DNA from 2 places in the Xenorhabdus cabanillasii genome. Region 1 is predicted to be linked to the other one. Evidence: predicted binding sites of a transcription regulator. Region 1 holds the regulator's gene; the other holds the start of a gene.
The links. The regulator sigma-54, encoded in region 1, starts transcription at its own class of promoters, with help from an activator protein. The targets are predictions, from matches to a motif close to GTTGGCACANNTTTCGCTNT.
Positions count from the first base shown of each region.

Region 2: a site for sigma-54 is predicted at 3,516-3,535, ahead of glnA (glutamate--ammonia ligase). Genes of this name have one in related genera too.

Region 1 is NZ_QTUB01000001.1:508,195-512,706, reverse strand. It holds gene lptC (LPS export ABC transporter periplasmic protein LptC) at 16-609, shown strand; partial or broken gene lptA (lipopolysaccharide ABC transporter substrate-binding protein LptA) at 590-1,133, shown strand; gene lptB (LPS export ABC transporter ATP-binding protein) at 1,178-1,903, shown strand; gene rpoN (RNA polymerase factor sigma-54) at 1,981-3,456, shown strand; gene hpf (ribosome hibernation promoting factor) at 3,480-3,767, shown strand; gene ptsN (PTS IIA-like nitrogen regulatory protein PtsN) at 3,975-4,445, shown strand.
Region 2 is NZ_QTUB01000001.1:1,378,586-1,383,097, forward strand. It holds gene glnG (nitrogen regulation protein NR(I)) at 1-778, opposite strand, end outside; gene glnL (nitrogen regulation protein NR(II)) at 787-1,830, opposite strand; gene glnA (glutamate--ammonia ligase) at 2,007-3,416, opposite strand; gene typA (ribosome-dependent GTPase TypA) at 3,906-4,512, shown strand, end outside.

The DNA of each region.
Region 1 (4,512 bases):
TGAACTGAAAACAGAATGAGCAGAACTCAATCCTGGCTGATCGCAATACTGACTTTGATTGTGCTTGCATTGATTGGCTGGAATTTATCCAATTCAAATCAAGACACCTTATCACCAATTTTAGATGATAGTTATCCTACTTATCAAACAGAGGAAGCCATCACATTTGTTTATGATCCAGGGGGTAAATTGGCTTATAAACTAGTGGCAGATGATGTTAAAAATTATACGGAAACAAAACTGACTTGGTTTACCAAGCCAGTATTGACTACTTTTGACGCTAATGGCTCATCCACATCCCCGAAACCAACATGGACAGTACGCGCCAATAAAGCAAAACTTACCCATGATGATATGCTCTACTTATATGGGGATGTCCAAGTGGACAGCCTAAATGACGCATCACAATTGCAAAAGATCACAACAGATAATGCAACAGTCAATCTCGTGACTCAGGACGTCGTATCTGACGATAAAGTCACTTTAGAGGGAGTCGGGCTGCAATCTGTTGGTATGAGAATGCGCGGCAATCTACGAGACAAAACAGCTGAATTGATTGAAAAGGTGAGCACTCGCTATGAGATTCCACATGAAGAACCTAATCCGTAATATCCTGATTACCAGTACACTGGTTGCAGTTAGCCAGCCTGCGCTGGCATTGAAAGATGATACAAAAAAACCCATTACCATTGATTCAGCCAGACAATCTTTGGATGTAACGAGGAACGTTACCACATTTACGGATCACGTTATCGTAAAACAAGGTTCTATCGATATTCGGGCTGATAAGGTCGTAGTTACGCGCCCTGACGGTGATTCAAAAAAAAACCGTTATCGAAGCCTACGGCAATCCTGCAACGTTTTATCAATTACAGGATGATGGTAAACCCATCAAAGGCCATGCTTCGAAAATGCGCTATGAAATGAGTAGTGAGCTAGTCACACTGACAGGCAATGCTTATCTTGAACAGCTCGACAGTAACATCAAAGGCGATAAAATCACCTATTTAGTGCCAACACAGCAAATGGAAGCCTTTAGTGATAAAGGTAAACATGTCACCACCGTTCTGTTACCTTCTCAGTTACAGGAAAAAGGCCCTGGTGTTAACAACACCGATGTTCATAAAAACTGATGTTTATAAAAACTGGTGTTCATAAAAAAGAGTATTAACGACGTATGGCAATATTAAACGCGGACAATCTGGCAAAAGCTTATAAGGGACGTAAGGTCGTTGAGGATGTCAGCCTGAAAGTAAAATCAGGTGAAATCGTAGGCCTGCTTGGGCCAAACGGTGCAGGTAAAACCACGACTTTCTATATGGTCGTCGGCATTGTGCCACGTGATGCAGGTACTATCACTATAGACCATGAAGATATCAGCCTGCTACCTCTGCATGAACGTGCCCGCCGGGGCATTGGTTACTTGCCACAGGAAGCCTCAATCTTCCGTCGGCTGAGCGTGTACGATAATTTAATGTCGGTTCTTGAGATCCGTAAAGATATCAATCAGGAACAGCGCAAAGCGCGCGCCGAAGAATTAATGGAAGAGTTTCATATTTCTCATTTGCGTAATAGCCTTGGCCAATCATTGTCCGGTGGTGAACGCCGCCGTGTGGAAATCGCCCGCGCACTGGCCGCTAATCCTAAATTTATTCTGTTGGATGAACCTTTTGCGGGTGTTGACCCTATTTCTGTTCTTGATATTAAAAAGATCATTCAACACCTACGGGATTGTGGTCTGGGCGTTCTGATTACTGACCATAACGTCCGTGAAACACTGGATGTTTGTGAACGCGCTTACATTGTCAGTCAGGGGCATTTGATTGCCCACGGTACACCAGAAGATATCCTCAGTAATGAGCAAGTTAAGCGCGTTTATTTGGGTGAGGGCTTCCGGCTTTAAGGCACATTGTCAGGCAAAATTCAGGGGCATTCAGTTCAGGAGCATTAAGTATCAGTTCAGGAGGAAGTGAGAACGTTATGAAGCAAAGTTTGCAACTCAAGCTCAGTCAGCAATTGACGATGACGCCGCAACTTCAGCAAGCTATCCGTTTGTTGCAACTTTCTACGCTTGAACTTCAACAGGAGATCCAACTAGCTTTGGAAGCCAATCCTATGCTTGAGCAAGAAGACCTGCATCAAGAAATTGATACTCAGGGCTATTCTGATGCGGAAACAGCCCCTGATGCAGAAACATATCCTGATACCGAAACAAAAGTCATGGATACTCTTGAAGCCCTTGAACAACGGCATATGCCTGAAGAGCTTCCCCTTGATACCAGTTGGGATGAAATTTACACCGCGGGTACATCCCTGGGAGCAAAAAATGACTACAGCGCGGATGATTTTCCCGTCTATCAAGGTGAAACAACCCAGACATTACAAGATTATTTAATGTGGCAGGCTGCATTGACTCCCTTTACTGAAACAGATTCAGCCATCGCCACATCGATCATTGATGCCATTGACGAAACAGGCTACCTGACAGTCCCTGTCGAGGAAATCCTTACCAGCATTGGTGATGATGAACTGACGTTAGAAGAAATCGAAGCCGTACTCAAGCGTGTACAACACTTTGATCCCACTGGTGTTGCGGCACGTAATTTACGTGAGTGCCTGTTGATCCAGCTTGCAATGCTGCCAGCAGAAACACCTTACCTGAACGAAGCAAAATTGGTTACCAGCAAGTACCTTGAACTATTGGGCAACCGAGACTTTCGAAATTTGTTGCGACAGAGCAAATTAAAAGAAAGTGCATTAAAAAAAGCAATTGATATCATTCAGTCACTGGAGCCGAAGCCCGGATTAATGGTGAATACCGGAGAATCCGAATACGTTATTCCCGATGTATTAGTCCAGAAAGAGAATGAACGCTGGCAGGTCAGGCTGAATACCGATAACATCCCTCGTCTGCGCATTAATCAGCATTATGCCGCACTAGGGCAACAATCTCATAATGAGAGTGACAGCCTGTTTATCCGTAATAACCTGCAAGAAGCCAAATGGTTGATAAAAAGTCTCGAAAGTCGCAATGAAACGTTATTGAAAGTCAGTAACTGCATTGTGGAGCGACAGCAAGATTTCTTTGAATATGGTGCGGAATACATGAAACCACTGGTACTGGCTGATATCGCCTATCAGGTTGACATGCATGAATCCACTATTTCCCGTGTGACAACCCAGAAGTATCTGCATAGTCCACGCGGGATTTTTGAATTGAAATATTTTTTCTCCAGTCACGTTAATACTGATAGCGGAGGTGAAGCCTCTTCTACGGCGATACGGGCACTGGTGAAAAAATTGGTCGCGGCAGAAAACCCGGCCAAGCCACTAAGTGACAGTAAATTGACAAACTTACTTGCCGGGCAAGGCATTCAGGTAGCACGTCGAACTGTCGCAAAATATAGAGAGTCGTTATCCATCCCGCCTTCAAACCAACGTAAAAAATTGGTTTGAACAACACAGAGAAGGAAAACACTATGCAACTCAATGTTACAGGCCACAATCTTGAAATCACTGATGCACTACGCAACGTTGTGAACACAAAATGCGGCAAATTGGATCAATATTTCGATAAGATTAACCTTATTCAGGTCATCCTCCGAGTGGAAAAGGTGCAGAAAATCGCTGAAGCCACGGTGTATGTCAATGGAGGAGAGTTGCATGCGAGTTCAGAGCATGAAGATATGTATGCAGCAATTGATGCGCTGGCAGACAAACTGGCTCGTCAATTGACCAAACATAAAAGTAAATTGAGACAACATTAATAGTTTTCAGACAACGGGGCTGTCATAAGATTAGCACTGTTCTATCTATATCCAATGGACTTCCGGTTGCATCAAAGCAGGCAATAAATGAACGCAGCTAACGAAAGAAACAACCAGAAGGCTCAATGGCATAAGCATAAATAGTGCTCTGATACCAGATGTCTAAACTCAGGCATCTGGTATTACAAGCCCTAAGTGAATAAAGAAATGAACAACGAAACAGATTTACCACTAAGTTCAGTGCTTTCATCCGAATGTACGCGTAACAACGTACCTTGTTCGAGTAAAAAGCGCGCCTTAGAGATTATCAGCGAGCTGGCATCAAAACAGCTTAATTTACCAGAATATGCTGTATTTGAAGCCATTCTTTCCCGTGAAAAAGTGGGGACAACAGGTATTGGCAATGGGATTGCTATTCCTCACGGCAAGCTGGAAACAGAATGCTCAAATAATGCCGTTGGTGTATTTTTGCATCTGGAACAACCGATTACCTTTGATGCTATTGATAATCAACCTGTTGACTTGCTATTTGCTTTATTGGTTCCATCTAACCAGTGTCAGATCCATTTGCATTCACTCTCATTGATTGCAAAACGACTGTCAGATAAAAATCTCTGTCGTCGTCTGCGTTCAGCGCAAAGTGATGAAGAACTATACAAAATCTTACTGAATAAATAACGATTACAATTGCGGTTACAATTGATTGTTGAAAAGCAATAAAAACAGCAGCGGTTCTAACGAACCG
Region 2 (4,512 bases), 870 kb from region 1:
CTTCTGCCAGAACGCGCAAAAGGCGCGTTTGGATATCCAGTGGCATATCGCCGATTTCATCCAGAAACAGTGAGCCCCCATTAGCTTGCTCAAAACGTCCGTGGCGAACCTGATTGGCACCGGTGAAAGCCCCTTTTTCGTGACCAAATAATTCTGACTCGATTAAATCTTTTGGGATTGCAGCCATATTCAAGGCAATAAAAGGGGCTGCGGCTCTTGGACTATGGCGGTGCAGAGCATGGGCAACCAATTCTTTCCCTGTGCCTGATTCCCCATTGATTAAGACGCTGATGGAAGAGCGGGAAAGCCGTCCGATAATCCGGTATACCTCCTGCATGGCAGGAGCTTCTCCAATCATTTCAGAGACTGATGACGTTATTTTAGAATTACGGGATGAGTGTTGTTGTTCCCTGGAATGACTTAGTGCACGTTCAACCAACGCGACAGTTTCATCAATATCGAATGGTTTCGGTAGATAATCGAATGCTCCGTGTTGATAGGCGCTGACGGCTGCATCCAAATCGGAATGAGCAGTCATAATGATGACCGGAAGTTGTGGATAGTTCTGTTTGATTTGATTGAGTAAACTTAATCCATCCAGACCCGGCATGCGGATGTCTGACAGCAAAACTTCGGGACAATCTTGTGATAGTGCTGCCAATACGGAATCTGCGTTTTCAAAACTGATGCACTCCATACCTGCGCCACTCAGTGCTCGTTCAAGTACCCAGCGGATAGAACTGTCGTCATCAACGATCCAGATTTTTCCTCGTTGCATGGTATCCCCTATTTCTTGATAGGCAGGTAAATGGAAAACTCCGTATGTCCCGGCCAACTGGTAAATTCGATCTTTCCAGAATGTTGATCAATAAGACTGCGGGCAATAGATAAACCTAGTCCGGTTCCTCCCTCATGCCCACTCACCATCGGGTAGAATAGCGTATCCTGAATACCGGGAGGAATACCTGGCCCATTGTCTTCAATATCAATTCTGGCCGTTAAGCGATAACGCTCACCATGTAAGGTGATTTGGAATGCTGTCCGGGTTCGTAAGGTGATTATGCCACCTTCACTACCCAATGCCTGTAAAGCATTGCGGGTAATATTCAATAAAACCTGTTCAATTTGATCAGGATAATGGGATAGTTCCGGCAGGCTAGGATCATAATCCTTGATTAATTTGACATTGTCGGGCATTTCCAGTGATACCAGTTGATAAACCCGTTCTACCACATGGTGAATGCTCTGGCGGATCTGGGCTCCGGGATGCTGTGGCCCCAATAATCGATCTACAAGGGTGCGAAGCCTGTCTGCCTGTTCGATAATGACTTGAGTATATTCTTGCAGGGAGGGATCTGGCAGTGTTTTTGCCAATAATTGTGCCGCTCCCCGTAAACCCCCCAGTGGGTTTTTGATTTCATGTGCCAGCCCCCGAACCAATTCCCGCGCAGCCGCCTGCTGTGCCTGTTGTATCTGCTCTTGGCTTAAACGGCGCTGGCTATCCATAGGAGCGAGTTCCAGCAGAATAAACTGTTCGGAAATTGGTTGGGCACTGAGCGACATAACATGTGAGTGATTGTTAATCACTAATAAGACTTCGTTATCCGTAAAACCATGCCCACGTATCAGACTGGAACGCATAAATTCCGTATCTAATGAGATATAGCTGAACAATACCGGAAGAGGAGTGCCGAATAATTTATGTGTACTTTGTGCCAGAAGTTGCATGGCGGAATGATTGGCATAGTGGATAATTAAATCATTATCCAGTACCAACACACTGTTTATCAGTGAATCAAGAATCTGTTCTGCTTTGGGAAAATCAGCCATTTCTATCCAACCTTTCAGCCTTTGCACTTTTTTGGTGCATTGTATCTTATTTGATCATGAATTGGTCACCCACTCTATCGAGAAGGAAGGTTCAGAGGGAAAAGAGCCCATCCGAAGATGGGCCAAAAGTTTCACGGCAACAAAATAAAAAGGAACAATTGTAGTGCTTTCAAGCATTACACGCTGTAATACAGTTCAAACTCCAGAGGATGTGGAGTCATACGGACGCGTTCGATTTCACTGTTCAAGACACCAATATAAGCATCAATTGCATCATCAGTGAAAACACCACCGCGGGTCAGGAATTCACGATCTGTATTCAGTGCAGCCAGTGCTTCTTCCAGAGAAGAGGCTACAGTTGGGATCTCTTGGGCTTCTTCGGCTGGCAGGTCATACAGGTTTTTATCCATTGCATCACCCGGATGTATTTTGTTGATGATACCATCAAGGCCGGCCATAAGCAGAGCAGAGAAGGCCAGATAAGGATTTGCGGCCGGATCTGGGAAACGTACTTCAATACGACGGGCTTTACTGCTGGCTACAACCGGAATACGGATAGAAGCAGAGCGGTTGCGGGCAGAATATGCCAGCATCACGGGAGCTTCAAAACCAGGTACTAGACGTTTATACGAGTTAGTGGTTGGGTTAGTAAAGGCGTTCAGGGCACGGGCATGTTTGATGATACCGCCGATATAGTAAAGAGCCAGTTCAGATAACCCGCCATATTTGTCTCCGGCGAACAGGTTGACACCGCCTTTAGCCAGTGACATGTGACAATGCATTCCGGAGCCGTTATCTCCGACCAGCGGTTTTGGCATAAATGTTGCTGTCTTGCCGAAAGCATGGGCGACATTATGTACCACATATTTATAAATCTGGGTTTCATCCGCTTTTTTGGTCATGGTGTTGAAACGAGTTGCGACTTCGTTCTGACCTGCTGTTGCCACTTCGTGGTGGTGGGCTTCCACAACCAAACCCATTTCCTCCATCGTCAGGCACATTGCTGAACGCAGATCCTGAGAAGAGTCCACCGGAGGCACAGGGAAATAGCCACCTTTAACTCCTGGGCGATGGCCTTTGTTACCGCCTTCATAGCGAGTGCCGCTATTCCAGGCTGCTTCGGTATCATCAATATGATAATAAGAACCTGAAATGGAATTGCCGAAACGGACATCATCAAACAGGAAGAATTCCGGTTCTGGCCCAAACAAAACAGTATCTGCAATATCACTTGCACTCAGGAAATCTTCCGCACGTTTTGCAATAGAGCGAGGGTCACGACCATAGCCTTGCATTGTGCCGGGTTCGAGGATATCGCAACGTATAATGAGCGTGGCATCGTCAAAGAAAGGATCAAGCATTGCGGTAGATGGATCTGGCATTAGTACCATGTCGGATTCATTGATACCTTTCCAGCCTTTGATAGATGAACCGTCGAACATTTTGCCATCTTCGAAGAAATCTTCATCAATCTGGTGGGCAGGAATGGTGATGTGCTGTTCTTTACCTTTAGTGTCAGTAAAACGTAAGTCAATAAACTTCACCTGATGTTCTTCAATCATGGACAAAACATGTTCAACGGACATATGAGTTCTCCTGGTTTACGTAGGCTGGATAAAGCACTGGCTGCCTTATCTTAAGTGGCTGATAGTGTTTTTGTATACAGCCAATTTTTATTGCGATTTCTTGCGAAAAGCGTGCCAACTTTTAAAAGTCATTGAATCTTAGTGTGTATATTTATAAATAGGCGTAAAACTCAGTAAATGGACAAAAGCACAGAGGGATCTTTAAGTATATTTGCACTAAATTGGTGAATGAAAATGATAATAGCGCACCATTTTGGTGAAAATAAATAAGGTTAAGCTGATACAGTTACTGTTATTATCACTTAAGTTATGACACGCCTATATTCAGAAAATAGATAAACTTCAAAAGTGATGCACTTCACATTTATTTCACTCTGTAGTTATAACGTGTAAAATAGCACCATATTTGTGTTAAATGAGAGTAGCGTTGCGACCTGTCACGCTGTCTGTATTTAATATTTCTTCAAATAGCTAAAACGGTAAAAATACTTGTCAATTAATAACTTAAGAAATATTGCCATTATCGCTCACGTTGACCATGGCAAAACTACGCTGGTTGATAAACTTCTACAGCAATCCGGTACATTTGATGAGCGTACAGCGGCAACCGAGCGCGTGATGGATTCTAATGATCTGGAAAAAGAACGTGGTATCACCATTCTTGCAAAAAACACCGCCATTAAATGGAATGACTACCGTATTAATATCGTAGATACCCCAGGCCACGCCGATTTCGGTGGTGAAGTAGAGCGCGTGATGTCAATGGTTGACAGTGTCTTGCTGCTGGTAGATGCGATGGATGGCCCGATGCCGCAGACTCGCTTTGTAACTCAGAAAGCTTTTGCCCACGGTTTGAAGCCAATCGTTGTTATCAACAAAGTTGACCGTCCTGGCGCTCGCCCTGACTGGGTAGTCGATCAGGTATTCGATCTGTTCGTAAATCTTGGTGCAACCGATGAACAGTTGGATTTCCCTATTGTTTACGCATCGGCACTGATGGGAATTGCCGGTAACGATCACACAGATATGGCAGAGGATATGACTCCGCTGTATCAGGCAATCGTTGAGCATGTTGAACCGCCTAAAGTTGATCTTG